Mesorhizobium opportunistum WSM2075: one gene and its partner. The protein of the gene in region 2 binds, or shares a complex with, the protein of the main gene of each other region. Links are inferred from orthologs where the notes say so. Each region holds a gene or a part of one and is shown on either strand. Other genes may lie near its edges.

The links.
Region 1: the proteins of MESOP_RS27795 (region 2) and xseA are in contact, whole or in part, in a cryo-EM structure (PDB 8TXR), measured with the Escherichia coli proteins. The link is inferred for Mesorhizobium opportunistum WSM2075 from one-to-one orthologs.

What each region holds. Positions count from the first base shown.
Region 1 is NC_015675.1:2,785,595-2,801,450, forward strand. What follows is about bases 6,103-8,988. They hold xseA (exodeoxyribonuclease VII large subunit), read right to left. Parts: upstream 8,426-8,988; coding sequence 6,779-8,425; downstream 6,103-6,778. Other genes in these bases: MESOP_RS13375 (DmpA family aminopeptidase), read right to left, coding at 6,103-6,774; MESOP_RS13385 (LysR substrate-binding domain-containing protein), read right to left, coding at 8,511-8,988. Outside these bases: MESOP_RS13335 (ABC transporter substrate-binding protein), read left to right, coding at 1-404; MESOP_RS13340 (ABC transporter ATP-binding protein), read left to right, coding at 409-1,113; MESOP_RS13345 (branched-chain amino acid ABC transporter permease), read left to right, coding at 1,119-2,000; MESOP_RS13350 (FMN-binding negative transcriptional regulator), read left to right, coding at 2,005-2,634; MESOP_RS13355 (isopenicillin N synthase family dioxygenase), read left to right, coding at 2,914-3,933; MESOP_RS13360 (SDR family NAD(P)-dependent oxidoreductase), read left to right, coding at 4,228-4,917; MESOP_RS13370 (DUF768 domain-containing protein), read left to right, coding at 5,349-5,600; more of MESOP_RS13375, read right to left, coding at 5,656-6,102; more of MESOP_RS13385, read right to left, coding at 8,989-9,467; MESOP_RS13390 (DUF1127 domain-containing protein), read left to right, coding at 9,645-9,935; MESOP_RS13395 (hypothetical protein), read right to left, coding at 10,077-10,334; MESOP_RS13400 (DUF937 domain-containing protein), read right to left, coding at 10,364-11,401; MESOP_RS13405 (glutamate--cysteine ligase), read right to left, coding at 11,492-12,865; MESOP_RS13410 (16S rRNA (uracil(1498)-N(3))-methyltransferase), read right to left, coding at 13,114-13,848; MESOP_RS13415 (hypothetical protein), read right to left, coding at 13,880-14,542; MESOP_RS13420 (type 1 glutamine amidotransferase), read left to right, coding at 14,631-15,329; MESOP_RS36545 (hypothetical protein), read left to right, coding at 15,624-15,755. UniProt on the Escherichia coli protein: Bidirectionally degrades single-stranded DNA into large acid-insoluble oligonucleotides, which are then degraded further into small acid-soluble oligonucleotides.
Region 2 is NC_015675.1:5,749,976-5,763,972, forward strand. What follows is about bases 7,445-10,208. They hold MESOP_RS27795 (exodeoxyribonuclease VII small subunit), read right to left. Parts: upstream 9,071-10,208; coding sequence 8,819-9,070; downstream 7,445-8,818. Other genes in these bases: MESOP_RS27785 (pirin family protein), read right to left, coding at 7,445-8,337; MESOP_RS27790 (DUF2277 domain-containing protein), read right to left, coding at 8,378-8,644; MESOP_RS27800 (histone deacetylase family protein), read right to left, coding at 9,074-10,000. In the rest of the region: MESOP_RS27755 (caspase family protein), read right to left, coding at 1-2,022; MESOP_RS27760 (class I SAM-dependent RNA methyltransferase), read right to left, coding at 2,192-3,427; MESOP_RS27765 (TlyA family RNA methyltransferase), read right to left, coding at 3,424-4,188; MESOP_RS27775 (hypothetical protein), read right to left, coding at 4,965-5,252; dxs (1-deoxy-D-xylulose-5-phosphate synthase), read right to left, coding at 5,401-7,314; more of MESOP_RS27785, read right to left, coding at 7,417-7,444; MESOP_RS35320 (hypothetical protein), read right to left, coding at 11,096-12,079; MESOP_RS27810 (TetR/AcrR family transcriptional regulator), read right to left, coding at 12,169-12,777; MESOP_RS27815 (MFS transporter), read left to right, coding at 12,899-13,997. UniProt on the Escherichia coli protein: Bidirectionally degrades single-stranded DNA into large acid-insoluble oligonucleotides, which are then degraded further into small acid-soluble oligonucleotides.

The DNA of each region.
Region 1 (15,856 bases), 3.0 Mb from region 2 along the record:
CCGACGCCATCGGCACGCCGACCATCAAGGCCCTGGGCAAGCTGGTCGAAGGCGTCGTCTACACTGCGGCCGGCTATGCCGAGCCGGGCAGCAAGCTCGAGGCCTTCAATGCCGCCTTCAGCAAATATGCCGGCCATGCACCGGAATCGACCTATGAGGTCAATGGCTATGAGATCGGCCTGATCCTCGACCAGGCGGTGAAGACCGCCGGCTCCGACGATCCGAAGGCAATCCGCGACGCCATCGCCAACCTCAGGGATTTCGACGGCATCACCGGCAAGATCACCTATGCCGGCACCGACCGCATGCCGCTGCGGCCGGTGGCGCTGATGCGCTATGAGGGCGGCGAGGGCAAGCACGTGCAGACGCTGATCCCCGACGCCGCCGACGTTCCCGCGCCGTGATATCATGCTGAGCGTCGAAGCCCTCAAGATACGCTACGGCGAAGTCGAGGCGGTGCGCCGCGTCGACCTCACCGTCGACAGCGGCGAGATCATCGCGCTGGTCGGCGCCAATGGCGCCGGCAAGAGCTCGACGCTCGGCGCCGTCGCCGGGCTGGTACCGGCAGCGTCCGGCAAGGTGGTGTTCGACGGTGTCGACATTACCGGCCTTGCGCCGGAGGCGATCGCCCGCAAGGGCGTCGCGCTGGTTCCCGAAGGCCGCCGCATCTTTGCCAGCCTGACCGTGGCCGACAATCTGCGTCTGGGCGGCGCGGTGCATCAGCCCGCGGCCGAGGCACGGGTGCGCGAGGAGGAAATGCTGGAACTGTTCCCGATCCTGCGCCGCTACCATCGCGTCAAGGGCGGCAATCTGTCGGGCGGCGAACAGCAGATGCTGGCCATCGCCCGCGCCCTGATGGGCAAGCCGCGCATGGTGCTGCTCGACGAGCCTTCGCTCGGCCTCGCCCCGCAATTGATCGACACCGTCTTCGACCTGATCGCCGAGCTGCGCCGCAAGGGCCTGACCATCCTTCTGGTCGAACAGAATGTGGCTCTGGCGCTCGAAATCGCCGACCGCGCCATCGTGCTCGCCAATGGCAAGGTGGTGTTGTCGGGCACCGCGAAGGAACTCGCCTCCTCGGACCTCGTCCGCCAGGCCTATCTGGGAGCTTGAGAAGCATGATCGCGCAGCAGATCATCAATGCGGTCAGCCTCGGCGGCGTCTATGCGCTGCTGGCGCTCGGGCTGGCGATCGTCTTTTCCATCGTCGGGCTGATCAACTTTGCTCATGGCGAACTGATGACATTGTCAGGCTATGCGCTCCTGGCCTCGCTGGTCTTCGGCCTTCCTTTCCCCGTGGCCGTGCTTGTCGCCGTGTCCTGCGGCGCACTCGCCGCCGTCGCCATGGAGCGCGTTGCCTTCCGGCCGATGCGCGGCGCCAGCGTCACCAGCCTTTTGCTGACCAGCTTCGCCGTTTCCAGCCTGCTGAAAGTGGTTTTCCAGAATGGCATCTCGGCCCGGCCGCAAGCTGTCGCCATGCCCGGCTGGATGACCGGCGCCTTCTCCTTCGGCGACTTCACCATCGGCGTTGGCCCCAGCATCTCCATCGTCGTCTCGGCGTTGGCGCTGGTCGCGCTGGAAGTCTTCCTGCGCCGTTCGGTGACCGGTACGGCGATGCGCGCCGCGGCCGAGGATTTCGATGTCGTGCGCCTGATGGGCATTCCTGCCAGCCGCATCATCGCCACCGCCTTCCTGCTCTCCGGCCTGCTGGCCGGGCTCGCGGCAATGCTGTGGGTGGCGCAGCGCGCTTCCGTCGATCCGCTGATGGGTTTCACGCCGGTGCTCAAAGCCTTCATCGCCGCTGTCGTCGGTGGTCTCGGCAGCTTGCCGGGCGCGGTCGCCGGCGGCTTTCTGCTCGGCATCATCGAGGTGCTGCTGCAGGCGACGCTGCCGGGGGCGATCGCGCCCTATCGCGACGCCATCGTGCTGTCGGGGGTCATCGCCGTGCTGCTGCTGCGCCCGCAAGGCCTGATCCCGGCGGTCCGCGTCCAGCGCAGTTGATGTCATGTACAGCAAGCCAGAATTCGCGCCGCTGTCGCGCGACGATGTCTTCGGCCTGATCGAGGCGGCCGTCTTTGCCACTGTGGTGACATCGGGACCGCAAGGGCTCGTCGTCTCGCACCTGCCCTACGTGCTCGACCGCACGCGCGGCGCAAACGGCACGCTGGTCTCACACCTCGCCAGGGCCAATCCGCACAGCGCGCTGATTGCCGAGGGCAGGGAGACGGTCGCCGTCTTCCAGGGTCCGCACGGCTACATTTCGCCGTCCTGGTATCCGCGCAATCCGGTGCGCGACAGTGCGCCGACCTGGAACTTTGCCGTGGTGCACTGCCATGGCCGGCCGGTGCCGCTCGACGACTACGGCACCGCCCGGCATCTCCTGCAACTTGTCGACATGTTGGAAAGAGATCGCGACGACCGCTGGCGCATGCGCGAACTCGGTCCCGGCGGCATGGAGAGGCGCATGCCCAGCATCATCGGCTTCGACATGCCGATCAAGCGCCTCGAAGCCAAGTTCAAGATGGGCCAGGATGAGCGCCTCTACGACACGGACGGAGCCATCGGCGCGCTGGAGGAAACCGATCCGGCGCTGGCGGCCATGATGAAGACGCACAATGCCCATCGCTGCGACTGACCGACGAGAAACTTGCCTGCCAGTTGACCTTCAATAGGCCACTCCGCCCGCGACTTCTGCTCGCCCGCGATCTTCTGCTCGCATCCATGCGTGGAAAAATCGTTCGCCCTGGCGGCCTCGAAGGGCCGATCGTTCCTTTCCCGGCAATAGGAAGTCGATGAGACTTGCAAGCACTGATGGCGACTCCGGTCGCGGAAAAGTGCCTGCACATTCAATTGGCTGGGTTTTCCAAGTGGAAGTTCATGCCACGTCCCGAAAGACCAGGGGAAGGAACCTGATATGCCAAGAATAGTGCCTGTGCTCGATCTGAGCCGTCTGGAGCAAGGCGCGTCGGAGCGCCGGACATTTCTGGCGGACTTGCGTTCCGCGTCGCGCGATATCGGCTTCTTCTATCTGGCCGGACATGGCATCTCCTGGGCCGAGATCAGCGAGGTGCTCACCGCATTGCGCCATTTCTTCGCCTTGCCGGAGGCCGACAAGCTTGCGATCGAGATGGTCAGATCCGCGCAGTTCCGCGGTTACACGCGCGCCGGTGGCGAACTGACCAGGGGCAAGGAGGACTGGCGCGAACAACTCGACATCGGTGTCGAACGCCAGCCCATTGCGCAAGGACCGGGAATTCCCGCCTGGACGCGGCTGCAAGGACCAAACCAGTGGCCCGCCGCACTGCCGGAGCTCAAGCCGGCACTGCTTGCCTGGCAGAGCAAGGCGACGGCGGTGGCGATCCGGCTGTTGAAAGCCTTCGCACTGTCGCTCGATCAACCCGAGGATGCTTTCGACCCTATCTATGAAGGGGAGCCCAATCACCGCATGAAGATCGTGCGCTACCCCGGCCGCGATGCAACCGGCGGCGACCAGGGTGTCGGCGCGCATAAGGATGGCGGCTTCCTGACGCTGCTGCTCCAGGACGACAGCAAAGGGCTGCAGGTCGATTATGATGGAAGCTGGGTGGATGTGGACCCCATTCCCGGAACGCTCGTCGTCAACATCGGCGAACTGCTTGAACTGGCCTCGAACGGCTATTTGCGCGCAACGGTGCACCGCGTGGTAACGCCGCCCGCCGGTGTCGAGCGCATTTCGGTGCCGTTCTTCTTCAGCGCCAGGCTCGATGCGACGATACCACTGCTTGGTCTTTCCGAGGAACTGGCGGCGCAGGCACGCGGGCCGGCCAGCGATCCGGACAATCCGCTGTTTCGCGATGTCGGAACCAATCTGCTGAAAAGCCGGCTGCGTTCGCATCCCGACGTCGCGCGGCGCCACTATGCGGACCTGCTGGAACCGGAAGTCCGAGCCGGCTGAGCTTCACAGGCTCGAAAGGACAGGATTTTCGCAACTCATGCCGATCTTTAGAAAATTATTCGTCGTATCTGGCCGGAAATCGGCTCAAAAGGGAAAAATCCGCTCAGCGTTTTCCTCCCATTTCGTTGAACGGTGTTCCCCTCTGAAGGTTTTGACCTTCTTTTTGGCCGGGCCGCTTTCGCGCCCGGCCATTTTTCTTCCTGACACGCGCGTTGCCAGGGCCGCGCCGATCCGGCAGGTTTCGTCTGGGTCATTCGGTGATCGGCCGCAATCAGTGGAAAGAAGGAGGGTCTCATGACCTCCAATGTCGCCGTCATCGCCGGCGCGGGCTCCGGATTGAGCGCCTCGCTGGCGCGCCTGCTCGCCGGCGAGGGCTTTCGCGTGGTCCTGGCCGCCCGCAATATCGAGAAACTCGGCGCCTTGCAGGCACAAATCGGCGCGCAGGCCGTGGCAACGGATGTCTCCGATCCCGCATCGGTCGAGCGTTTGTTCGATGTCGCCGACAAGGCCGGTCCGCTTTCGATCGTGATTTTCAATGCCAGCGGACGCGCCCGCGGCCCGATAACCGAGCTCGATCCCGAGGCGGTCCGGCAGGCATTGCTGGTCGGCGCCTATGGCGGGTTCCTGGTCGGTCAGCAAGCGGCCCGGCGGCTCCTCGCTCGAGGGGCGGGCTCGATCTTCTTCACCGGCGCGACGGCAAGCGTGAAAGGGTTCGCCGGCTCCGCCGGTTTTGCCATGCCGAAATTCGGCTTGCGCGGACTGGCGCAATCCATGGCCCGCGAACTGGCCCCGAAGAACATCCACGTCGCGCACTTCCTCATCGATGGCGCCATCGCTTCGGCCATGTCCGGCCAGGAGTCGGAGCCGCAGGATCGCCGGCTGTCACCGGATGCGATTGCCGAGGCCTATCTCTCCATCCATCGCCAGCAGCGCAGCGCCTGGACCTGGGAAATGGAGCTCAGGCCTTGGGTGGAGACATTCTGACGGGGCTGGCTGACGGGGCTGGCAAAAGGTGCGACTTTCCGCGTCTTGCGGGCAAAATCGAGAGGAGTCGACATTGAACGGGGATATCACTATATAGCGGCGGCTTCGTAACGCATGCCTAAGGGCTGCGCCACGGAAGCGACTGTAAATGTGCTACGTATTGCGCCATCTTTTGTGACGAAAATCGGCTCGAAAACCGGAAAAAAGCAAATAGAAACAGTGGCGCACAGCCGGGTCGATCCGGCTAAACGGTACCAGCCCCTCCAGAATCAGAAAATGTTCTTCAAACCTCGATTTCCTACGGCTCTGTGGACCTTGGACGGCATCGGCTTGCCGGGGCGTTACGACTCGGTTGGAATGGGGACAGGCATCCTTTGCGGGATGCCGGCGTTTATGATTACCAACCGGCTTTGCCGCCAGGGAACAGCAGTATGAGTGAACACGCGATCGAGTTCTTGCAGGGATGGATTGGCGAAAAGGTCCATTGCCAGTCCCACGCCAGGATCGAGAAGCAGGCCGAGACTCTGGCCAAGGAATGCGCTGCCAAGGCAGCGGAGGTCGGCATTCCGTTGGAAGACATCCAGGAAGAAGTCGGCGACATCAAGGAACTCATCGCATCCCGGCTCGAGGAAGCAGCCGAGGCGGACGGGAACCAGCAGGCGTCCAGCAAAGCCGCCGAATAGAATTTTAGGGGCGACCCTGTCTGAATGCGCGGGCCCTTCGGCCCGCGTTTTCGTCTCAGCCGAACGTTTCTCTTAGCCAAGCCTTCGGCAGCGCCGGCACGAAATTGCCGTCGCGCCCGGTCATGTCATCATTGGCGGTCAGCGCGTTGAGGATCGCCTCCTCCACGGCCTGGATCACCGCGTCGAAGAACGGGTCGATGTCGCTATCCGGGATGAAATCGGCATTGGCGATCCGGCCCGACGGCGCCAGCGCCGCGGCGGGATTGGCTGTCGAGAAGGCGAGAAAGATGTCGCCCGAGCTGTGATAGCCGAAGCCGCCGGTCATGGCGACGCCGAGCGGCACGCGGCGGGCCAGTCGTTTCATCTGGTGCGGCAGGAATGGCGCATCGGTGGCGATGACGGCGATGATCGAGCCTTTTTCGGCGCGCGGCGTCCCTTCGCGGATCGCCGGTTCCACGAGCTCCGGCCCGGCACGCAGGCCGCGAAGGGTAAAATTGCGCCGCTTGCCGAAATTCGACTGCACGAAGGCGCCGACCGTGTAGGCGCCGCCCTGCCATTCGACCATGCGCGACGCAGTACCGGAACCGGCTTTGAAGCCGAAGGCGATCATGCCGGTGCCGCCGCCGACGCTGCCTTCCTCGATCGGGCCGCCGGCGGCACCGTCGAGGGCCTCGCCAACATGATCCGATGTCAGATGGTGGCCGTTGATGTCGTTGAGAAACCCGTCATAGGTCTCCGCCGCCACCGGCAGGCCCCAGCCGCTGTCGAGTGCTGCCGGCAGCACATGATGCATCCAGCGCAGCGTGCCATCGCGTGAAACACCGCAGGAATGCGTGTTGGTGATGGTGATCGGGAAGTTGAAGGCGCCGGTTTCCTCGATGATGTGCGAGCCGGTCAGTTCGCCATTGCCGTTCTGGCTGAAAATGCCGGCAAAGACCGGCGTGGCCAGCTTGGCGCGCGGCCTGGGCAGGATCGCGGTGACGCCGGTGCGCACCGGCCCCTTGCCGACGACAAGCGCGCCGTCGCCCGATATCAGCGTCGCATAGCCGACCGCGATGCCCGGCACGTCGGTGATTGCGTTGAATGGCCCTGGCGTTCCGTCGAAGCCGATGCCGAAGCTTCGCGCGCGCGGCTTGCCGGATGGCGTTGCCAGATGGTGCGGATTGTCGGTCATGGTCTCAGAACAGCGATCCCTGATTGCCGGGTTCCCTGGTCTTGGCAACCGGGGTCTTGGCGGATGGCTTGGCAGCCGGCTTCGGCCGGGCCGCACCGCTGGTCGCCACCGCATCAGCAATGCCGTCGGCGAACTCCAAGGAAAGCGCCATTCCCGACGCCACGTCGGCGGCCTGCTTGATGACGGCGCCGTCGGCATCCTTCACCAGCGCGAAGCCACGCGCCAGCACGGCCTTGTGCGAAAGCGTCGCCAACAGCCGGTCTGCCTGGACGACGCGCCCGCGCAACCGCTCCAGCCGGATCAGCATCGCCTGGCCGCCGCGTCTCGTCAAGGCTGTCAGCAAATCCCTTTGCACGCGTTGGCGCCGCGCTGTCGGCTCGATCGTGATGCGGCCTTGCAGCAAGGCCAGCTGCTGCCTGTGTCGTTGCAGCGATGCCCTCGCGCATTTCGGCAACTGGTCCGCTGCCCGATTTAGCTCCGCACGCCGGGCTCTCGCCAGCGCGCGCAGCGCTCCTTGCGCTCGCAAGAGATTGCGTTCGTTGGTGCGCCGCGCCTCGGCAATTCGCTGCGACAGCATCGTCGGCGTCAGCTTCACGGCAACATATCGTGCCCGCTTTCGTTCGGTGGAAACCATCAGGCCGCGGCCGAGCCGGCTTGTCGCCTCGTCGAGGCGACGACGCGGCAGCGCGAGCAATTGGTCGGGCGAGGGCAGGGCACGGGCCGCCGCACGGGCGGCCTGCCGCTTGCGTTCGAAGTTGCGCAGGACCGCCGCTTTGAGCCGCGCGCCCAGGCTGGCAAGCGTCGCTTCGAGGTCGGCCTTCACCGGCACGGCGATTTCGGCGGCGCCCGTCGGTGTCGGCGCCCGCACATCGGCGACGAGGTCGATCAGCGTCCAGTCCGTTTCATGGCCGACGGCCGAGATCACCGGAATGCCGGAGGCGGCAACGGCGCGCGCCAGCGCCTCGTCGTTAAAACCCCACAGATCCTCGAGGCTGCCGCCGCCGCGCGCCACGATCAAGAGATCGGGGCGCTGGATGGCGCCGTCCCATGCCAAGGCGTTGAACCCAGCGACGGCATTGGTCACTTCCACGCCTGACGTCTCGCCCTGCACGCGGACCGGCCAGACCAGCACGTGCAACGGAAAGCGGTCCTTGATGCGGTGGATGATGTCACGGATGACGGATCCGGTCGGCGAGGTGACGACACCGATGACGCGCGGCATGAACGGCAGCCGGCGCTTGCGGCCGGCATCGAAAAGCCCTTCTCCCTGCAGCCGGCGCTTGCGCTCTTCCAGCAGCGCCATCAGCGCTCCGGCGCCGGCCGGCTCCAGATTGTCGATGACGATCTGGTAGTTGGACTTGCCGGGATAGGTGGTGAGCTTGCCGGTGGCGATCACCTCCATCCCTTCCTCGGGACGGAATTTCAGCCGGCTCATCGTGCCCTTCCACACCACGGCGTCGAGCCGGGCGCGGTCGTCCTTCAGCGCGAAATAGGCATGGCCGGAGGAGTGCGGCCCGCGATAGCCGGAGATTTCCCCGCGCACCCGCACATTGCCGAAGACGTCCTCGACCGTGCGCTTCAGCGCGCCGGAAATCTCGCTCACCGTGTATTCGGTGGCGTTGGTGCGTGATTCGGATGCTGCGTCGCTCATCGCTCGATTGGGGGCTGGTTGGCGTTCCGCGTCAAGGCGCAGTGTCGATCCAGCCGCTCATGGTCCGCATGTGTCTGATCCCCGCCTACCAACCCGGCAGGATCTGGTTCGGCTTGCTCCGCTTCATCTTGGCGAAGGCAAGTGCCGCGAAGTCGAATGTTCCCGTCTCCTCGCCAAGCGGCACGGAAATATTGTCCAGGCTTTCCGAAATATGGCGGGCGAGCGCGTCGACGATCTCCGGCCGCGACGTCTGGCCGCGCATGATGCCGATGCGGCAATCGGGCAGGGCGCCAAAGCCGTCGGCTTCACCCAGCACCCGCATGCCGGGCCTGAGCGCGCATTCCGGCAGCACCGAGATCGCCAGGCCCGAGAGCACCGCGGCGGTGATGACGGTCGCCGAGAAACTGGTGAACAGGATGCGGTAGTCGCGGTTCTGCTGGTCGAGCACATCGACGGCGGCGCGCCGCCAGATGCAGTTCGGCCGGCCAAAGGCCATAGGCAGCGTTACCTGTTCATGCGTGGCATGGTTGGCCGAGGTGACCCACAGCAGCGGCTCGCGCCGCACGACCTCCGACTGGCCGCGGACATCGTTGTGCGTCACCAGCGCCAGATCGAGATTGCCGCGCTTGATATGCTCGACCAGCCCCGGCGTCGGCTCGCAGATGACGGTCAGCTCGACACGCGGGTTGGAGCGCGTGAAGCGGGCCATGATCTCAGGCAGGAAACGGTCGGCATAGTCGTCCGGCGTGCCGATGCGGATCGTGCCTTCGAGCCGCTGGTCGTCGAAGGCGGCGAGCGTTTCGCGGTTGAGATAGAGCAGCCGTCTTGCGTAGGAGAGCAGCTTGTCGCCTTCCTCGCTCAGCCTGTTGGTACGCCCCTCCTTCTCGAACAGCGGCTTACCGATCCGCTCCTCCAGCCGGCGCATCTGCATGGACACCGCCGACTGGGTGCGGTGAACCTCCTCCGCCGCGCGGGTAAAACTGCCGGTATCGGCAATCGAGATGAAGGTCTGCAACTGATCGAGATCGAGCGGCGCTTTCATCGGTCCAATCCATCATTGTTGTTGATGTCTATGATTAGAAACATTCGTTGGATTAATCAATTGGCTGGTGGCAAATTGGTATTGTCCACATGAAGGCATGTGAATCGAAGCCGAAACGGCCGCTGTCGCCAGCGCCGATCGTTCGGTTTTGTCCGTTCGAGTCTGAAGGAGACCGACATGACCACGTTTGATTTCGCCACCGAGACCTCGCGCATCACCTCGCGTCCGGCTGTTGCGGCGCGCGTGGCAAACACCGTCTCCAACGCCTATCGCGCCTGGAAAAACCGCCGCGCCTTCTATCGCCTTGGTGAGATGTCGGACGCCGAGCTCGCCGACATCGGCCTGACGCGCGCCGACCTGCATGTCGCCATCGACGTGCCGTTTGGCCGCGATCCGACGGCGATGTTGCGGGAAATTGCCAGCGATCGTGTGGAAACGATCGAGGACATCGCCCGCAAGGTGGCTTGATCGCCGAGTTTCGGTCCGGTGAACCCATTCACGGTTCAGCGGGACCAAAGGTTCTGCAGGCTCCCCACTCCCTGCCGGTCCCCCGCCGGCCCTGCCTGCACGTTGCCCGGTCCTCCCAGGACCGGGCTTTTCTTTTGTGGCTCAGAACTGATCGATCAGTTCAATCAGCCATCTGTCTGTAAAAATGAGAATCCCGAAGGCCAAAAGGCTGACGGCAAAGATCCCATAGCCGGCGCGATTGCTCTCGTCCAAGGGCTTCCATTGCGACGGAAGCGGTTTTCCGTATCTCAAGGCGTCGCGAATGTCTCTGTAACCGGGAGCATCGCCCGGACTAAGGAAGTCATACCGATAAATTGAGTAGACACCCCCAATTAGTGCTGCAGCCATCAAGCCGTTCACGACTATTTCACCTAAAGTCATTGCTCGAACTACCGCCGGTCCATGTCCCGCTTGAATTGGTCGAAGATCGTTTCCACGCCCTTCTGGTACTCGTCGCGCTGCTGGGCGCCGGTCTCGAACATTTTGCCGAACAAATCGTCGAACGGGTTCCTCGCCCTACCGCTCGGATTGGTCTCTGGCAGCGGCGCCTGTCGTTGCTGCGGCCGTTGCGAGGCCTGAGGTTGTGGCGCCGGCTGTCCGCCAGGCAAGCCGCCACCACCACCTCCTTGCCGTAGCATCTCCTCGAAGATTTTCCCGAGCGGATTGTCGCCATAGGGACTCTGGGTCTGCTGCGGCTGCGGCTGGGGCCGGCCTTGCGGCTGCGGCGTGCCACCTCCGAACATGTCCTGCAGCACCTTGCCGAGCGGGTTGTCGCCATAGGGATTGGGGGCCGGTTGCGGCTGGCTTTGCGGTTGCGGCGTACCGCCGCCGAACATGTCCTGCAAGACCTTGCCAAGCGGGTTGTCCATCGGGTTTTGAGGTGGCGGCGCCTGGCGTGGCTGTGGAGCCGGAGCCTGCATGCCCCCGCCTTGCCGCATCATCTGCTCGATGATCTCGCCGAGCGGATTGTTGCCGCCACCGCCGAAACCGCCGGCGGCCTGCATCTGGTTGGTCGTCTGCTTGAACAGCCCGCCCATCACCATCGAGGCGATCGTGGGCAGCATCTGCTGCAGGATCTGCTGGCTGACACCGCTGGCTTGCGCCGCCTGGCTGGCGACCGCGCGCGACAGGTCCTTGGAGCCGAACAGATGCCCCAGAATGCCGTTGCCCTCATCGACCCCTTGCGGCGAGAAGGCTCGGGTCGCATCCTCGAAATATTTGGCGTGCTGGCCGCTTGCCATCGCCGTCATGAAGGCGCCGAGCCCATAAGGGTCGGCGGTGTTGCGTTGCAGCCCCTGCGAAAAGGCTGGCAGCAGTGCTGCGACCGCCGCCTGCGTCTGTTGCATCGAAAGCCCATATTGTTGGGCAAGCGCCTGCATGCCATTGCCGTTCTGGGCCTGGGTCAGCATGTCGAACAAGGTAGGCATCGGCTTCTCCTCCGGGAAATCCTGGGCGGAGAGCCTAATTCGTTTCAACGCCCGATTGAAGCAGCTTTTGTCGCTCGCTACGGCTCGCGGTTAATAGGCATATTCCATGAACACCGGTTCGATCGAACCGCCCCAGCGCGTGTGATAGGCGGAAAGCATCTCCTCGGCGCTGGTGGTGCCGCGCGCAACCACTTCGTCCAGTGTGTTGAGGAACGAGGTCTCGTCGTAGCCGTCACGGTTCTTCTTGCCCCGGTTCTTCAGCCCCGTGCGCGAAATGGCCAGCACGTCGCGCGCGATCTCGCGCAGCGAGGTGTTGCGGAAAGGCGCGGAAATGCCGAGTTCAGGCACCGCATTGCGCATGGCCAGTGTTTCTTCATATGTCCAGCTCGAGGTCAATGCCTCCGCCGCGTCGAGCGCCGCCTCGTCGTAGAGCAGTCCGACCCAGAAGGCCGGCAGCGCGCAGATACGCCGCCACGGCCCGCCATCGGCGCCGCGCATCTCGAGGAACCGCTTCAGGCGCACGTCCGGGAATAGCGTCGACAGATGGTTGGCCCAGTCGCCCATCGTCGGCAGCCCGTCGGGCACTTCATTGCGCGCCGCACCGGCCATGAACTGGCGGAAGGTGATATGGGTCATGTCATGATAGCGGCCGTCGCGAATGACGAAATACATCGGCACGTCGAGCGCCCATTCGACATAGTCGGCGAACCCGAAATCCGGTGAGAAGCAGAATTCGAGCAGGCCCGAGCGCTGGTTGTCGGTATCGCGCCAGATGTCGCCGCGCCAGCTCTGCAGGCCGTTCGGCCGGCTCTCGGTGAAGGGCGAATTGGCGAACAGCGCCGTCGACAGCGGCTGCAGCTTCAGCGACACCTGCATCTTGCGGCGCATGTCGGCCTCGCTCTCGAAGTCGAGGTTAACCTGGATCGTGCAGGTGCGGTACATCATGTCGAGGCCCTTGGTGCCGACCTTGGGCATGTAGCGCGTCATGATCTCATAACGCGACTTGGGCATTTTCGGCGTCTCGGCCAGCGACCATTTCGGGCTGCCGCCAAGGCCAAGGAAGCGGATTCCCATCGGCTCGGCGATCTCGCGCACCTGGGCCAGATGCGCATTGCCCTCGCGGCAGGTCTGATGGATGGTTTCCAGCGGCGCGCCGGAGAGTTCGAACTGGCCGCCAGGCTCGAGCGAAATCGCACCTTGGCCGGTCGGCTCGACCAGGCCGATGATGCGGCCGTCATCCATGATCGGATCCCAGCCGAGCTTCGACTGCATGCCTTCGAGGATGGCGCGGATGCCGCGCTCTCCGCCATAGGGCACCGGCGCATTGCCATCGACATAGAAGGGGAATTTCTCGTGCTCGGTGCCGATGCGCCACTTGTCGCGCGGCTTGTTGCCTTCGGCCAGGTGCTCGACGAGTTCGTCGACGCCTTCGATCGGCCGGAAATCGGTTGTGTCGCGCGCCATGATCTTAGCCCTCGGCAGATGACCCCGAAAATCGACTTTCGATTTTCGGAAAGGATCATGTGCCCCAATCGAATGCTACAGCGTCCTTTGCGCGTCCGAAAGGACGCGCGGCGCTGTAGAGCGGCCGGACGACCGCCGGCGCTAGATGGACGAAATGTCAGTAGCCGATCAAGCGAAAAATCCTGAGCCACAGGTCAAGAGGAATTGAAGGCTACGGCCCCAGGCCGCCCCTTGCAAGAAATCAAGTCCTACCAGTCTCCGACACTTGCCTGGATCACCGCAAGCGCGGCCACGGCCGCCGTGTCGGCGCGCAGGATGCGCGGCCCGAGCGGAATAGCGCTCACGAAGGGCAGGGCGCGCAGCATCTTGCGCTCCTCATCGGAAAAGCCGCCCTCCGGCCCGACTAGCAGCCCGAGCTTCTTTTCCCTTATCGCCTGCAAGGCAGGCAGCGGATTGTTGGTCGAGGCGTCCTCGTCACAGAAAATCAGCCGCCGTCCCTTGTCCCAGCCAGTCAGCACGCGCTCGAATTTTTCCGCCTCGCGAACCTCCGGCACTGCCAGAATGCCGCATTGCTCGGCGGCTTCGACGACATTGGCGCGCAGTCGGTCGATGGAAGGCTTTGCCACTTGCGTATGCTGGGTGATGACGGGCTGCAGGATGCCGGCGCCCATCTCGACCGCCTTCTGCACGAGATAGTCGAGCCGTCCCTGTTTCAGGGGCGCGAAACAATAGATCAGGTCGGGCAGCGGCGGCTGCGGCCGCTGCAGCGCCAGCACCTTCAGCCGCACCGCCCTTTTTGTCTTCGCGGCGATGGCCGCCGACCACTCGCCGTCGCGGCCATTGAAGACAAGGATCTCGGCCCCTTCGCCGAGCCGCAGCACATGCATGAGATAGTGGCTTTGCTGCTGGCCGGCATCGAACTCGGCATCCCCTGCGAGATCGTCGGGCACGAACAGCCGTTGCATCTTGTAGTTGGCGCGCATGGCCGAGGAATGGGCGAGCCGGCCGCTGGCGTCAAGCCTCGGCCGACGGATGCCACACCGGCCGAAAGCCATGACGCAGGACCGCAAGCGTCGTCTCCGGGGTCAGCAGGACAAGCGCCTTGCCTTCGAACTGGTCAAGGCCGATGGGCGGGCCATATCCGGCAAAGGACCACGGCAACGCCTTGCCGTTGCGCAACGCATATGCGCAGCCGTTGGCCGCGATCACCGCACCGTCGGGCAGGGAGGCAAGCTCGGCCGTTGCGACATCCGGCCTTTTGCCGCCCGAGGCCAGCCGCTCCTTGTGCAGTCGCTTGTCGACCTGCGGCGCCCGCGGCTCGGCAATACCGAAGGCTTCACCGAAATGGCCGACGAAATCCTTGGCCCGTTCGCGCTGGCAGAAGAAGCAGGGACGATGCCCCGCCGCCAGTGCCGTCACCTCGTCGAGGAAGAACAATTCCGTCCAGCCCGCCTTGCCGCCTAGATGGTCGTCGCTCCTGCGGTTTCGGCCCATCGGTTGGCGCCGCACATTGCGGAATTGGCAGACGCAGATGATCCAGGCTTGAAGCGCCCAGCGTTTCCTGAGCAGCGTCCTGGTCTCGGGGTCGTGGATGATACCGCGATTGCCCGTGAACAGCCCGCGCTCGGGCACGGCGTGGATGGCGCCGAACGGATCGACCCGGTTCTGCAGTGGCATAGTTCTCTCCTGGGATACGCATCTTGGCTGCAACGCTGGCGGCATGATATCGCTCGTCGCATCTTTTTCATGTCAGCAGGGTTTTGCGATGCGGGTGCTGGTGGTCCAGAACTACGACAATACCGGCCTCGGCCAGGTCGGAGCCGCACTTGCGGAAGCGGGTGCCGATCTCGATGTGCGCCTGCCCTACAAGGGCGAGTCCCTGCCGGAAGATGCGGCCGGGCACGACGCCATGGTGGTGCTCGGCGGCGGCCAGAATGCGCTGGCCGACGATGAGTATCCCTATTTTCCGGCGCTGCTCGAACTGACCCGCGATTTCGCCGGCAAGGATCGCGCCGTGCTCGGCATCTGCCTTGGCAGCCAGCTGGTCGCACGCGCCTTCGGTGGCGAGAACCGCATCGGCGGCGCCAACGAATTCGGCTGGCGCGGCGTGTCGCTGACGCCGGACGCCAAGGCCGATCCGGTGCTTGGCGCTTTGCCGGAAAAGTTCCCGATCTTCCAGTGGCACGACGACACCTTCGAGCTGCCGCGAAACGCCGTACGGCTCGCCGGCAACGATGTCGCTCAAAATCAGGCGTTTCGCGTCGGCCGCGCCGTCTATGGCTTCCAGTTCCACTTCGAGGCCAACCGGCCGATGGTCAAGGACTGGAGTTCCTCCTTCGCGCCGATCATTGCCGCGCGCCATCCAGACTGGGCCGGCGAGCTCGATGGCGAAATGGCGCGCAACGGCCCCGACGCCGACGCCGCCGGCCTCGCCATTGCCCGCGCCTGGGTGGCGACTATCTGAGCCTCCGCCCTTTGGGGCGCTCTGCTGCGTGACATAATTGGCACGCAGCCGTGAATCCTTCCGGGAAAACCCTTTCTTCCTTGGCTTGTGTCCGCCCGCCATCCTAGAAGGCGCGCGCTTTGCATCGGCTGTGCAACCGCGATGAACCTTTTGTGTGACCCGTGCGACACACCGCCGATACAGAACATGCCTAGAAGCGCGAAATCGTCGAAATTTTGAAGCGATTTTTCCGTTTCAACGCATTGGTAACCGCCTCGTGCACAGATGCAGAAAGCTCAACAAGAGATGACTTCCGTGAAAGCAGCGCTTCTGTCCTTTGCCATGCTCTCCGCCATCGTGCTTTGCGGTCTGGGTATCTATGCCGCCGACGCGGCAAACAACCACAATGCGGTCGACGGCTACGGCGTCACCGCTTCCTTGCGCTAAAGCATTTCACCGTTTCACGGAAACGGCGAACCGCTCTATCTCTTTGTTTTTACGCAATTCCCAAGGGAAAGCGCTACGCGCTTTTCCCGGGAAAACCGTGT
Region 2 (13,997 bases):
CTTGCGATTCTTGCCCTGGGCATTGCCGGCTCTGGTCTGCTCATTGCCCTGGCCGGTAGCGGCGGCGCCGGCGTTTCCAGTGGCCTGCTGGCTGTTGTTGCCACCCGCCGCGCCCCGCCCGCTCAAACGCTTCCCTGACTTGTCGCCAGGCAGGTTCTGGTCGCCAGGCAAGTTCTGGTCACTAGGCAAGTTCCGACCGTCGAGCGCCGGCTTGCCGTTGACGAGCGGCAGCCTTTTGCCGTTCGCACCAGGCAGGGCATGGTCGCGCGAAAGCTTGCCGGTCGAGGATCGGGTATCCGACTGCGGAATAGCAGTGCCGGACTGCTGGCCCTCAATGACGCGCTGCCCGGGCTTCAGCGGCAAGCCGGCCTGTTTCTGGCTGCCCTGTTTCCGGTCGCCCAGTTGCTGATTGGTGATCTGACTGGACATGGCCGCCTTCTTCTGCAGCGGCGGCGGCAACGCGACCCTGGCCGCCAGCGCATCCGCGCGGGCACCAACGGCGCCTCCGGTCGTCTGCCGGCCCGTGGTGCGGCCACCCTGAACACCGGCGCTTGGCTGCGCGGCCTGATCGATGGTCTCGTTTTTGATCGTCGTGTTGATATTGTTGATGACGGTCGTGTTGTGGATGTTGTTGAAGATGATGTCGTTCGGCGGCGGCACGATGTGGCGCGGCGGGTTGATGAACACGGGTATCGGCACGAATAAGGGCGTCGGCAGGACGAAGACGTCGACCGGCGGCGGCGGTGGCTCGAGCACGACGAAATCCGGCGGCGGCGGCGGCAGGAAGATCACCGTGATCGGCGGTGGCGGCGCGAAATCGAAATCGTCGAAAAAGATTACTGGACGGTCGACATAGATAATTTCCTCGGGCGGTGGTGGCGCCACGTCGTAGACGATGACGGTGAAGCTCTCCGGCGGTTCCAGCTCGGCGTCGAAATGCTCCAGCCGGCGGCGCGCGTCCCAGGCATGCGGGCCGCGCGCGTAGCGTTCCAGATAGGACCAGTAGGCTTCAGGCGTGTCCGTCATCCAGGTCTCGCGCCAGGTGATCGCCTCACGCCGGGCCGCAATGATGGCGCGCACGCGCTTGGCCATCGGATCGTGCGGATAGGCGTCGAGGAAATCGTCGTAACCGCGCATCGTGTCGCGCTCGAGGGCGGCAACATAGGCGTCATGCGCGTCGAAATCGCGGATCGGCCTGGTTCGCGCCGCCCGGGTCTCCGCGGCCGAAACCTTGGGCGGAGGAGCATCCGCGCTGCGCTCGAAGAAAACGAAAGGCGCCGTGATCTTCGAAGCGCTCCATGGCAGTTCCCCGCCTTGCGTGACCTCGCTGACGCGCAGGCGCGTGCGGTCGAATACGTCCCGTAGCGACAGGCCGCCTTCGCGCATCATCTCGGCAAGCGCCTTGGCGTAGGCTCCGTAGGGCGCTTTGCCCTCCGGCGCGACAGTTCCCGGAGCGGCGTTGAACGCTATCAGCATGTTCGGATCGGGATCGACCAAGGCAAGGCCACCGGCCAGCGGCTCCTTCCACTTTGGGAAGGGATTTGGCCGCGCCGCGTCGAGCACGACGATATTGACCTTGGTCGGCAACCCGGACAGCGGCCTGGTGATATCGGAAATCCGCATCGCCTGAAGCGGGATATCGTTTGGATTGGCGATCTGAGCATCGACCGGCAGGAAGTAGTTCTCACCCTCGAACTGCACGCCATGGCCTGCGAGATAGACGAAAACGACGGCGTCGGGACCGGCGGCGGACACCTTGCCCATGAAATCGCGAAACGCGCCGCGCAGCGAGTCCTGGTCCACGTCACGCGCGCCAACCACGTCGAACCCGGCGGCCTGCAATGTCTGCGCGATCAGGCCGGCGTCATTGGCGGCCGTCGCGAGCTCTCCGGCCTTGTAGGCGCCATTGCCGATGACGAAGGCCAGACGCTTTTCACCTTGCACCACCGCCCCGGTGGCGGCGGTGACCGCGAAAAAAAGGAGAACGAAGACGAGACCAACGAATTTGTGAAGCGTCCGCATTGCAATCCGCAATCCGCTATCCGTCGTCCCTTCAGCCTAACAACGCCGGAAGGGTCGCAATGTTTCCCGAACCGGGCGAAAATAGAGAGACGCAACGCGGCGGCTTTGGGGCGCAATTTCGTCGAAAGAGCACAGGCTTCACAAATTTCCGCGAGCCAGCGACATCGGACTACCGGCGTCGCCTCGGTTTCTCCAGCAAGGCGACGGCCTCGACATGAGGCGACCACAGGAACTGGTCGATCGGCGTAACGCTCTTCAGGGTGTAGCCGCCATCGATGAGGATGCGCAGGTCCCGCGCCAGCGTCACCGGGTTGCAGGACACCGCGGCAACGTAGGCAACATCCGAGCGGGCGATCTGCTTCGACTGGTCCTCGGCACCAGCGCGCGGCGGATCGAACACCAAGCCGTCGAAGGCGTTCAGCTCCTTGAATGTCAGCGGCCGACGGAACAGGTCGCGGCGCTCGCCCGTCACCCGCTTCAGACTGGTCGCGAAACGCGATCCGCGGTCGAGCGCAGAAAGGGCCGCCGCATCGCCTTCCACGGCATGGACTTCCGACTTCGCGGCCAGCCTGAGCGCAAAGCTGCCGCAGCCGGCGAAAAGATCGGCGACCTTCTTGGCACGCTTCAGATGGGCGCCGACAATATCGGCCATGGTCTGCTCGGCTGCCTCGGTCGCCTGCAGGAAGGCGCCGGGCGGCACGGCGACCGCGACGCTGCCGAACATGACCACTGGCTTCCTCGGTTCGATGATGATCTCGTCATCGATGGACAGTCTGGCAAAGCCTTGCGCCATGACGAAATTGGAGGCGATGCGGCGCTGGTTCTCGCCGAGCTTGCCGGATTCATGCGCGGCGACGTCGAGGCCGGAACCGGTCACGGTCACCGCCATCCGGAACGATTTCGTGGTGGCGCAGATCAAGTCCGCGAGCGCCTTAAGCCGGTCGAGCGCGGCGACGATCTCGGGCAGCGAAATCGGACATTCGGATATGGGGATGATTTCGGGCGACAGATGGCGATTGAAGCCGAGCAGCATGCCTGTCTCGGTGCGCCGGGCGGCAAGCACCACACGGCGGCGCGTGTGCGGCGCGCAGGCGACCAGTTCGCCGATGTCGCAATCGATGCCCTTCAGGGCGTGGACCATCTTGTCGCGTTTCCATTGGCGATAGGCTTCGGCCCGGAAATGCTGGAGGGCGCAGCCGCCGCATTCGGTGAAATGGCGGCAGGCGGGATCGATGCGCAGCGGCGAGGCCTCCAGCACCGCCATCAGCATGGCGCGATCCCTTTCGCGCGCGGCGGTGACGGTTTCACCGGGCAGCGTGAAGGGAATGAACAGATCGCCGCTTTCGGTTTCGGCGATGCCGTCGCCCTGGGCGCCAAGCTTTTTGATGGTGAAGCGCGCGCTCATCTATCCTTGACCCCACCGAGCAGGAATTCGCGGTTGCCGTCGCCACCTTCGATCGGCGACAGATGCAGGCCGAGCGAGCGCCAGCCGGGAACGGCGTCGAGCCAATCCTGTAGCAGGCCGGCGACACGGGCAGCGTCGAAGGGATCTTTCAACAGGCCGCCCTTGCCGATCGCCTCGCGACCCGCCTCGAATTGCGGCTTGACCAGAAAGATCGCCCTGGCACCGGCCTTCGCAATGGCAAGCGCCGGCGGCAGCGCGAGTTTCAATGAGATGAAGCTGACATCGGAGACGATGAAATCCGGAATCCTGCCGGCAAGATCGGCGATGGTGAGATCGCGGGCGTTCAGCCCCTCGACGACCGTGACGCGCGAATCTCCGGCAACATCTGGATGCGTCTGGCCGTGACCGACGTCGATCGCCGTGACATGGGATGCGCCGCGTTCGAGCAGCACCTGAGTGAAGCCGCCGGTCGAGGCGCCGACGTCCAGCGCCTCGCTTCCAGCGGGGTCGAGGCCGAAATGGTCAAGCCCGCCGAGCAACTTCAACGCCGCGCGCGACACATAGCCTTGCGCCGGATCATCGATGGTCACAAGACATTGCAGCGAAACGTTCTGACCGGGCTTGCGCGCGATAACACCGTCGACCGTTACCGTGCCGCGCTCGACCGCATCACGGGCACGCGAACGGCTGGCAAACAGCCCGCGCTGGACGAGCAGGTCGTCGAGCCGCTGGCGGGCGCTGGCTGGCAGAGGCGAATTCATTGGCCTTCATGGCGAAAGCCGGCGGTGATGGCAAGGACATTGGGGTGGAACAGAGAACATCGTCGGACAGCGTGCGAAATCCAAGCGACCTGCTGCACTTTGAGGGGCGCGTCCCAAGAACACGATGACAGCGCGGGACCGCACCCCATAAGCGAAACAACCGAGTTGAGGTTACCATGGGCATGAGCTTGTGGTTTAAGGTGGTTGAGACTTGCCTTGCCAGCACAAGGCGGCGAAGAGAGAATGTGCACTGTCACCGCAAATCCGTAATTCCAGTCACAGTACTTCTTGCCCCTATCGCGCGCACTTTTTTCTCCGCATATTACCTATCTATGATCATTCCCAACATGAATAGGAGTGAAAAAAAGGCCCTTACATAGAAAATTGCCTTTTTCAGCTTATCGTGCCTCGCCCTGTAGAAAATGTATAAAAGTGATTGATAAATAATAGATATAATTATGACAATTGCGCTAATAGAAATCAGTAGTGCGCCAAAACTTTTCACGTTAACCTCGATGATGCCGTCGACTATAGCAGGCCACCAGAAGCAGGCCGATTACAATGATCGCAAGTCGTCGCCCAATCATTCATCTGCTGGGCGCGAAAGCCCGCGGGCGCACCAGCTCCCATCTGAACATCAGGCCTTGCCCCATCGCAGTCAATGCGCGGCTGGCGCCGCCAGAAGCGGTCGCCGACTTGCCGATCGACCGTTTCGACGGCCTCGACACTTTTGAGGATCTGCCGCGGGACGGCCGCTGCGTACGCGACATGTGGTTCTAGAATATGGTGCGGGGCACTTGCCGGTCGACGGCTGGAGACAGGCCGTCGCCCCGCCCCCCTGAAGCCTGTTCACGCGGATGCTCAGCCGGGGGCGCAGGCGCGGGGTCCGGCACGACCACCAATTGCGGCACCTGCTTGTAGGAAAAGCCGCCCCTGATATCGCCCATCTTGCCGGCGACAATGCCCACTGCTGCCTTTTCGAGATTGCGGTCATAGCTTGTCTCGGCCGCCGCGGGTGCCGCGATGACGGCCAGAAACGCCGCGCCACACAAAAGCGTCTTCATTCCCATTGTCTCCCTGCCTGGCATCGATCTAGCAGGGCGTCGTTGAAAAACGGCCAAGAGATACGGTAAGCAAAACGCCAAATGACAGTGTTAACAATGGGTTATGAAATCAGGCCGGCAAACCGATTCAAGCGCTTGATATGTCGAGTCAGGCGCGCTGGGCGTGGGCCGTATGCCCCAGCGCGGTGAACACGGTGCGCACGATGCCGTCGGCATCGAGACCGGCATCGGCATACATCTTTTCCGGCTTGGCGTGGTCGGTGAAGGTGTCGGGCAACACCAGCGGGCGCACCTTGAGGCCGCTTTCCAGCAATCCTTCATGGGCGAGGAACTGCAGCACGTGGCTGGCGAAGCCGCCCACTGCCCCCTCCTCCACCGTCACAAGAACCTCGTGCGAGCGGGCGAGCCGCCGGATCAGATCCTGGTCGAGCGGCTTGGCGAAGCGAGCATCGGCGACCGTAGTGGAAAGCCCGGCTGCGCCGAGTTCCTCGGCGGCGACCAGACAATCCTGCAAACGCGTACCGAAGGACAGCAGGGCGACCTTGGTGCCTTCCCTGATAATGCGGCCCTTGCCAAGTTCGAGAACCGAGCCGCGTTCCGGCATGTCGACGCCGACGCCGTTGCCGCGCGGATAGCGGAAGGCGATCGGCCCGTCATCATAGCTCGCTGCGGTTCGCACCATATGGCGCAGCTCCGCTTCGTCGGCCGCCGCCATCACGACGAAACCCGGCAGGCTTGCCAGGAAGGTGGTGTCGAAAGCGCCGCAATGGGTGGCGCCGTCGGCGCCGACGAAGCCGGCGCGGTCGATGGGGAAACGCACCGGCAATTTCTGGATCGCGACGTCGTGGACGACCTGGTCGTAGGCGCGCTGCAGGAAGGTCGAATAGATCGCCGCGAACGGCTTGTAGCCTTCGGTGGCGAGGCCGGCCGCGAAGGTGACCGCATGCTGCTCGGCAATGCCGACATCGAAGGTCCTGGCCGGGAACACCTCGCCGAACAGGTCGAGGCCGGTGCCGCCCGGCATGGCGGCGGTGACGGCGACGATGCGGTCGTCCTCGCGGGCCTCCTGGATCAGGCTTTCGGCGAACACCTTGGTGTAGGCCGGCGCGTTGGCCGGCGCCTTGGCCTGCGTGCCGGTGATGACGTCGAACTTGTTGACGCCGTGATATTTGTCGGCGGCGGCTTCGGCCGGCGCATAGCCCTTGCCCTTCTGGGTGACGACATGGATCAGCACCGGGCCTTCGCCATTGTCGCGGACGTTCTTCAGGACCGGGATCAGATGCTCCAGATTGTGCCCGTCGATCGGGCCGATGTGATAGAAGCCGAGCTCCTCGAACAGCGTGCCGCCGGTGACGTAGCCGCGCGCATGTTCGACCGCCCGTGTGATCGCGCGGTCGGCGCGCTTACCCAGGTAGGAGGTCAGCTTCTTGCCGAAGTCGCGCAGGCCGGCATAGGCCTTGCCCGAGGCAAGCCGCGCCAGATAGGCGCTCATGGCGCCGGTCGGCGGCGCGATCGACATGTCGTTGTCGTTGAGGATGACGATGAGACGGGCATCGAGCGCGCCGGCATTGTTCATCGCCTCATAGGCCATGCCGGCCGACATGGCGCCGTCGCCGATGACGGCGATGACATTGTTGCGGCCGCCAGAGAGGTCGCGCGCGGCGGCCATGCCGAGGCCGGCCGATATCGATGTCGAGGAATGGGCGGCGCCAAAGGGATCGTATTCGCTCTCGGCGCGGCGGGTGAAACCGGACAGGCCGCCTTCCTGGCGCAGTGTGCGGATACGGTCGCGGCGGCCGGTCAGGATCTTGTGCGGATAGGCCTGGTGGCCAACATCCCAGATCAGCCGGTCATCCGGCGTGTCGAAGACATAGTGCAGCGCCACCGTCAGTTCGACCACGCCAAGGCCGGCGCCAAGGTGGCCGCCGGTGCGAGACACGGCGTCGATCAGTTCGAGGCGAAGCTCGGACGCAAGCTGAGGCAGCTCGCTCTCGGCAAGCGCGCGCAGATCCGCCGGAATGCGGACCTTGTCGAGAAGCGGCGTCTGCGGCGTTGCGTTCACGGGTGCTCGGGCTTTCTGTTCAACGGCGGGATAGGCCGCCGGCCGGCGAAAGTAAATGCGTGTCAGCGACGCGGATCAATCAGGTCCCCTCGCCGATCTTCTTCAGCCTTCCGGCAACGGAATAAACTCTTCCTCATCTCCTGGAACGATATCGAAGCGGCCCGTCTTCCATTCCTGCTTGGCCTGTTCGATGCGCTCCTTGGACGACGAGACGAAATTCCACCAGATATACCGCTTCGAACCGAGCGAGGCGCCGCCGAACAGCATGAAATGCGCACCGGTTTGCGACGATACGATGATCTCATCGCCGGGACGGAACACCAGCAGACGCTCCGCCGGGAAGACGTCGCCCGAAATCGAGACCTCGCCTTCAAGCGTATAGACGGCGCGTTCTTCGGCATCGGGCGGGATTTTCACACTGGCGCCCGGCGCAAGCCTGAGATCGGCGTAGAGCGTCTCGGAGTCGGTCCTCACCGGGGAGCGCAGTCCCTGGAAATCGCCGATGACGACGCGGCCGCTGACGCCTTCGGCGTCGATATCGGGAAGCCGCAAGACAGCGGTGTTCTCGAACACCGGGGCCACCTCTTCCTTGTCGTCCGGCAGCGCCAGCCACGTCTGCAGGCCGGAGATGGACATCGGCGCGCCGCGCAGTTCTTCGGGCGTGCGCTCGGAGTGCACGATGCCGCGGCCGGCGGTCATCAGGTTCACGTCGCCGGGCTGGATCACCATTTCGGTGCCGAGGGAATCACGATGGCGGATCTTGCCGTCGAACAGATAGGTCACCGTCGACAGGCCTATATGCGGATGCGGGCGGACATCGAGCGCCTGGCCGGCGCGCAGGATCGCCGGTCCCATGCGGTCGAAGAAGATGAACGGACCGACCAGCCGTCTCTTGGCGGTCGGCAAGGCGCGGCGGACTTCAAAGCCGCCAATGTCCTTGGCATTCGGGATGACCATCAGCTCGATCTGGTCGCTTGCGAAGGCGTCGCCGGCTTCGGGATCCTCCCCGGGGAAGAAGCTCATGAACTCTCCTTGTCGGCGGCCAAGGACCGCCCTGGCCACATCAGGCGAAGCGGATCGCCGCCTTTGCCCGCAGTTTGGCCGCAACCTCTTCGCGATTGCGCGGATGCTGGTTGGTTTCAAGCGAATCGAGAAGCTCGCGTGCCGATGCCGCGATAGCTTCGACCGCATGGTCGAACGCGTGCTGGTTCTGCTTCGAGGGCCGCGTCGTTCCGCTCAGCTTGCGGACGAACTGAAGTGCCGCGTCGCGGACTTCGTCGTTGGTTGCCGGCGGATCAAAATTGAACAGGGTCTTGATGTTTCTGCACATCGCTTCCGTATCTCCTCTTGTCCTGGAGCCGTTTCAATCGGGACGAACTCTAATCCTCAAACATGATAGTGTCCAAAAACCGGTGAGACCGCGCTCCAAGAGCGGTTCACCCTATCTCTTTGTTTTAACGCAATTCCGGACGGAAAACCGTCTCACACTTTTCCTGGAATTGCTCTAGTCCGCGTCGAGCGGCTCCGTCCCGACTGGCTTGCCGTCGCGCGACAGCCTGATCTTCTCGACCTTGTCCTCGGCGGCCTTCAACAGCCGGTCGCAATGCACCTTCAACGCCTCGCCGCGCTCATAGATCTTGATCGACTGGTCGAGCGGTACGTCGCCGCGCTCCAGATCATCGACGATCTTCTCCAGCGCGTCGAGTGCCTGTTCGAAGCTCATCGCCTTGACGTCTTCGTTGGTCTCACCAGCCATCATTCATCCTTTCATCAGTCGCCCGACATGGGCGGCGACCGAAAATGCCAATCCCTGCAGATCGTAGCCGCCCTCGAGCAGGCTGACGAGCCGGTTGCGGCTGTGGCGCGCGGCGCGCTGCATCAGCTGGCCGGTCGCCCAATCGAAATCGTCCTCGGTCAGGTTGATCTCGGCCAGCGGGTCGCGGTGGTGCGCATCGAAGCCCGCGGAAATGATGATCAAATCCGGCGCGAAATTGTCGAGCGCCGGCAGCACGCGCGACAGGAAGGCGTCGCGAAATACCTCACTGCCGGTCTGCGGCGCAAGCGGCGCGTTGACGATGTTGCCGGCGCCGGTCTCGTCCTTCGCGCCGGTGCCGGGGTAGAGCGGCATCTGATGCGTGGAGCAATAGAGCACCGAAGGATCGTCCCAGAAAATGTCCTGCGTGCCGTTGCCGTGATGCACGTCCCAGTCGACGACCGCGACGCGTTCGACGCCATGCTTCTTCTGTGCATAACGCGCGGCGATGGCCGCCGTGTTGAAGAGGCAGAAGCCCATGGCCGTGGTTTTTTCGGCATGGTGGCCAGGGGGCCGCGCTGCGACGAACACATTGTCGGCGCGGCCCTCAAAGACATCGTCGACGGCCGCATTGGCGGCGCCGATCGCCGCGATCGCAGCTTGCCAGCTCTTCGGGCTGGCGGTGGTGTCGGCATCGATGCGGGCGATGCCTTGGTCAGGGATGGCGGCGCGCACGCGGGCGACGAAATCGGCGGGATGCGCGTAGAGGATGGTGGCCTCGTCACCTTCCGGCGCCTTGACACGATCGAGTGCGGCGAAGGCCTCGTCGTCGAGCACCCGCTCGATGGCGCGCAAGCGGTCCGGCCGCTCGGGGTGGCCAGGCGGCGTGATGTGTTCGAGGAAGATCGGATGCGTGTAGAGACGAGTGGCCATGCTCCCTATCTAGTGCCCCGGCGCCGCGATGGCCATGCATCGCGGCTCGATCGCTGGGGAAAATCACGCCTGCGTCCATTGGCGTCGCTGCGGGGATTGGCGCCCTGGGCGGTTCGGCGTAAGGTCGCGGACACTGCCTGGTGCCCGCCGCAAGCGGGAGAATCGGGAACACGGTTGAATTCCGTGGCGTGCCCAACGCTGTGAGGGGGACCGCGCCGGTAAATGCCACTGTCGATGACGGGAAGGCATCGGACGCGGGTTGATCCCAAGCCAGAAGACCGGCCTGGCAGACATCGTCATCCGCATGGTCAGGCGGCTGGCATCGATAGCAATCGCAAGGGGACAAGCGATGCCGGAACACATGACCGCTCCTGGTAGCGACGGATTTGACCAGATGGCGCGAGACGCGGTCTACCGCGCCATGTTCACGCGGCGTGACGTGCGCAGCCATTTCCTGCCCGACGCGCTCGACGACGAGGTGCTGGCGCGGCTGCTGCTTGCCGCCCACCACGCGCCGTCGGTCGGCTTCATGCAGCCGTGGAACTTCATCGTCATCCGCGATGCCGCACGGCGCGCGGAAGTGCGCGACCTGTTCCTCGCCGCGCGCGAACAGGAACTTCCGGCCATCGAACAGGAAAGGCAGGCGCTCTACCGCAAGCTCAAGCTGGAAGGCATCTGCGAAAGCGCGCTCAACATCTGCATCACCTGCGACCGGCAGCGGTCGAAGGGTTCGCCGCTGGGACGCTGGCACAATCCGGAAATGGACCTCTACAGCACGGTCTGCGCGGTGCAGAATTTCTGGCTGGCGGCGCGCGCCGAGGGCGTCGGCGTCGGCTGGGTCAGCATCATCGAGTCGCAAGCGCTGAAGAGCCTGCTGGCTATTCCCGATCACGTGACGCCGGTCGCCTATCTCTGCGTCGGCCGGGTCTCCGAATTCGCGCCGAAACCGGACCTCGAAACCCATGGCTGGGGCCGACGCCTGCCGCTGCCCGAACTGATCAAGAGCGAGACTTTTTGCGGTCAGGGCGAGGTGCGGCTCAAATCGACGGTTGCACGCCTCAACGCCGTCAATGCCGCGCCGGCAAGCCCGGCCGATCAGCGTGTCGCGCCCGCCGTATCCCAGCGCGAGCCGCCGAAGGAGGCCAGCGCCTTGTCCTTGAGTTCCCTGAATTTCGACGATGCCTCGGAGAGCCGAGCGTCCCAGGCGGGATCGGGCACCTGGCCCTCAATGGTCTTGAAATAGACCTGCATCAGGCAAGCGATGGCGAAGGGCTCGATGAAAGCCGCCTTGAACGCCCAGGCAAAGACGATGGCGAGCACGAAGGCCCAACCAGCCAGTTGCCCCGGCATGATGAAGAGAATTGCGGCGGCAGGAGCCAGCATAGCCAAGAAGATGACGAAAGAGACGCCCCACATGATGACTGCCAGCCAGACGGCGTTCTTGACCATGGTCTTGCCGTTCTGGGCGTAGAGCACCACGCCTTGGCGCGCTGTCTCGAAGGGCGAGGACGAATTGATGCGGATATTGTAGCCGAGGATGATCTCGTCGACATAGGTCAGCGATAGGCGGATCACCGTGTTGATGAAGGAGACCAGGCCGCTCAGGCCCGGAATCGGCAGGAAGGCGGCAATGCCGCCAAGCAGGCCGGTGATGGCGCGGATGGCGCCCTTGACCAATTGGTCGACGACGAAAAGGATGTTGGCCTCGGCGAACCGCTCGGTCACGACTTGCCTGGCATAGGCGATCTGGTCCTGGCCGCCGGGAACGTCCTGGCCGTCAATCAGATGGACCATGACGGCGATATGGCCGGCCTTGACGACATAGAGGATGTATTCGCGGATCCAGTAGACGGCGATCGAGACGATGCCGAAGCCGACCACGCCGCCCCATAGGGCAAAGGACATCGGCCCGTCGGGATCTGTGGAGATATGGCCGACGCCATAGCCGACCGAGGCACCGGTGCCGGTCGCCATGATGTAGGCCAGCGTGATGCCGAAATAGACGATCATGCGAAAGACAATGAAGGGCCAGGTCCGCATCATGATGGACACCGACCTGCCGATATCGAAATCCCACATGCCCCGAATCCCCTCAGAGATGGCTGGGGAGGATGCGCTCAACCCGAAGATTGTCAATCGTGGGCGGATCCCGGACCGCGGACGGGATATCAGTTCGGCTGCGAACCCGGTTTCCTGAGCAGGCCTTCGAGCAGTTGCTTGAACGCCACCACCACCTTCCTCGATGTCGCCTCGGGATCGTTCGAATTGGCGATCCGCTGCGCCGCCTGGCTGCTGGCGCCGTTGATCAGCCGTGCGGCGGTTTCGGGGTCGACGCTCGGGACGACCACCCCCTCCCCTTGCAGCGCGGCAAGATGATCGGTCATTGAGCCGACGCAGGCATTGGCATTCGACCATTGTGCCGGATCCCCCAGCACGGCCGGGCCGTCGCGGAACATGATGCGCTGGATCTCCGGCTCCAGCGCCATCTCGATATAGGTCGTGCACTCGTCGACGAAGTGTTGCCAGCGGTTCGGCGCTCTCGATGCGACCTCATTCACCCGAGCCGCCATCTCGGCGTCGATTTCGGCGATGACCGCCTCCAGCAACCCCTTCTTGTCGCCGAAGTGATGATAGAGCGCGCCGCGCGTCAGCCCAGCCGACGCTGTGAAATCATCCATGGACGCCTCGGCGTAGCCGATGGTGCCGAAGGCCTGCCGGGCCGCGGCGATCAGCTTGGCGCGCGTCTGCGCAATCATCTCCTTGCGTGGTTTGTGCATTCCGTCTGGCCCTATTCACATACGTCTCGTATGCCAATTGACATACGCGACGTATGGTCTATCTAACACTCATACGCGTCGTATGTAATTGTCGAATTGTCCTTTGTCGAGGAACAGCATCATGCAGAACCCCTATTCGGAAATCTTTCGCGCCCCTGGCGCCAAGGGCTTTGCAACTGCCGGCTTCATGGCGCGCTTGCCGATCGCCATGGCTCCGATCGGCATCGTGGCGATGCTGTCGCAGACACACGGCGAGTACTGGCTGGCGGGCGCCGTTTCGGCGACATTCGCGCTGGCCAACGCTTTCCTGGCGCCGCAAATATCAAGGCTGGTGGACCGCTTTGGCCAGACCCCAATTGTCGTGCCCACCACCATCATCTCCGTGCTTGCTTTCCTCATGCTGATTGCAGCGGCCAATCAGGACTGGCCTATGTGGACGCTGTTCGTGTCCGCGCTGCTGGCGGCAGCCATGCCCAGCATGCCGGCAATGGTACGGGCGCGCTGGACCGAGATTTTCCGGGGCCGGCCTCAGATGAACACCGCCTTCGCCTTCGAATCGGCGGCGGACGAACTGGTCTATATCGCCGGAGCGTCGCTGTCGGTGGGCCTCAGTGCCGGCCTGTTCCCCGAGGCCGGCATGCTGGCGAGCACCTTGTTCCTCGCCGTCGGATCGATGGCCTTCATCCTGCAGCGGTCGACCGAGCCGAAAGTGCGACCGGTGGACTATGGCTCCAGCGGTTCGGCGATCCGCCTGCGGCCGGTGCGGATCATCACCTTCGCCCTGATCTTCATCGGCGCGACGTTTGCGACAACGGAAGTGAGCACGGTGGCGATCACCAAGGAACTCGGCCAGCCGGGTGCCGCGAGCCTCGTCATCGGCGTCTATGCGCTGGGATCGTTCGCGCTGGGCATCGTCGTCGGCGCGCTCAACCTCAAGGCGCCGCTGCAGCGCCAACTTGCCATCGCGGTCGCCCTGGTCGCGCTCGGCACACTGCTGCCGCTCACCGCCGACAGCGTGCCGCTGCTGGCGCTGACCGTCTTCATCAGCGGCGTCGCGATCTCGCCGACCTTCATCACGGCGTTCGGCCTGATCGAACGACATGTGCCGGAAGCGATGCTGACCGAGGGGATCACCTGGGTGATGACAGGCATCGGCATCGGCATGGCGCTGGGGTCGTTCACCGCCGGTGCGGTGGTGGACGCGTTCGGCGCCCAGAACG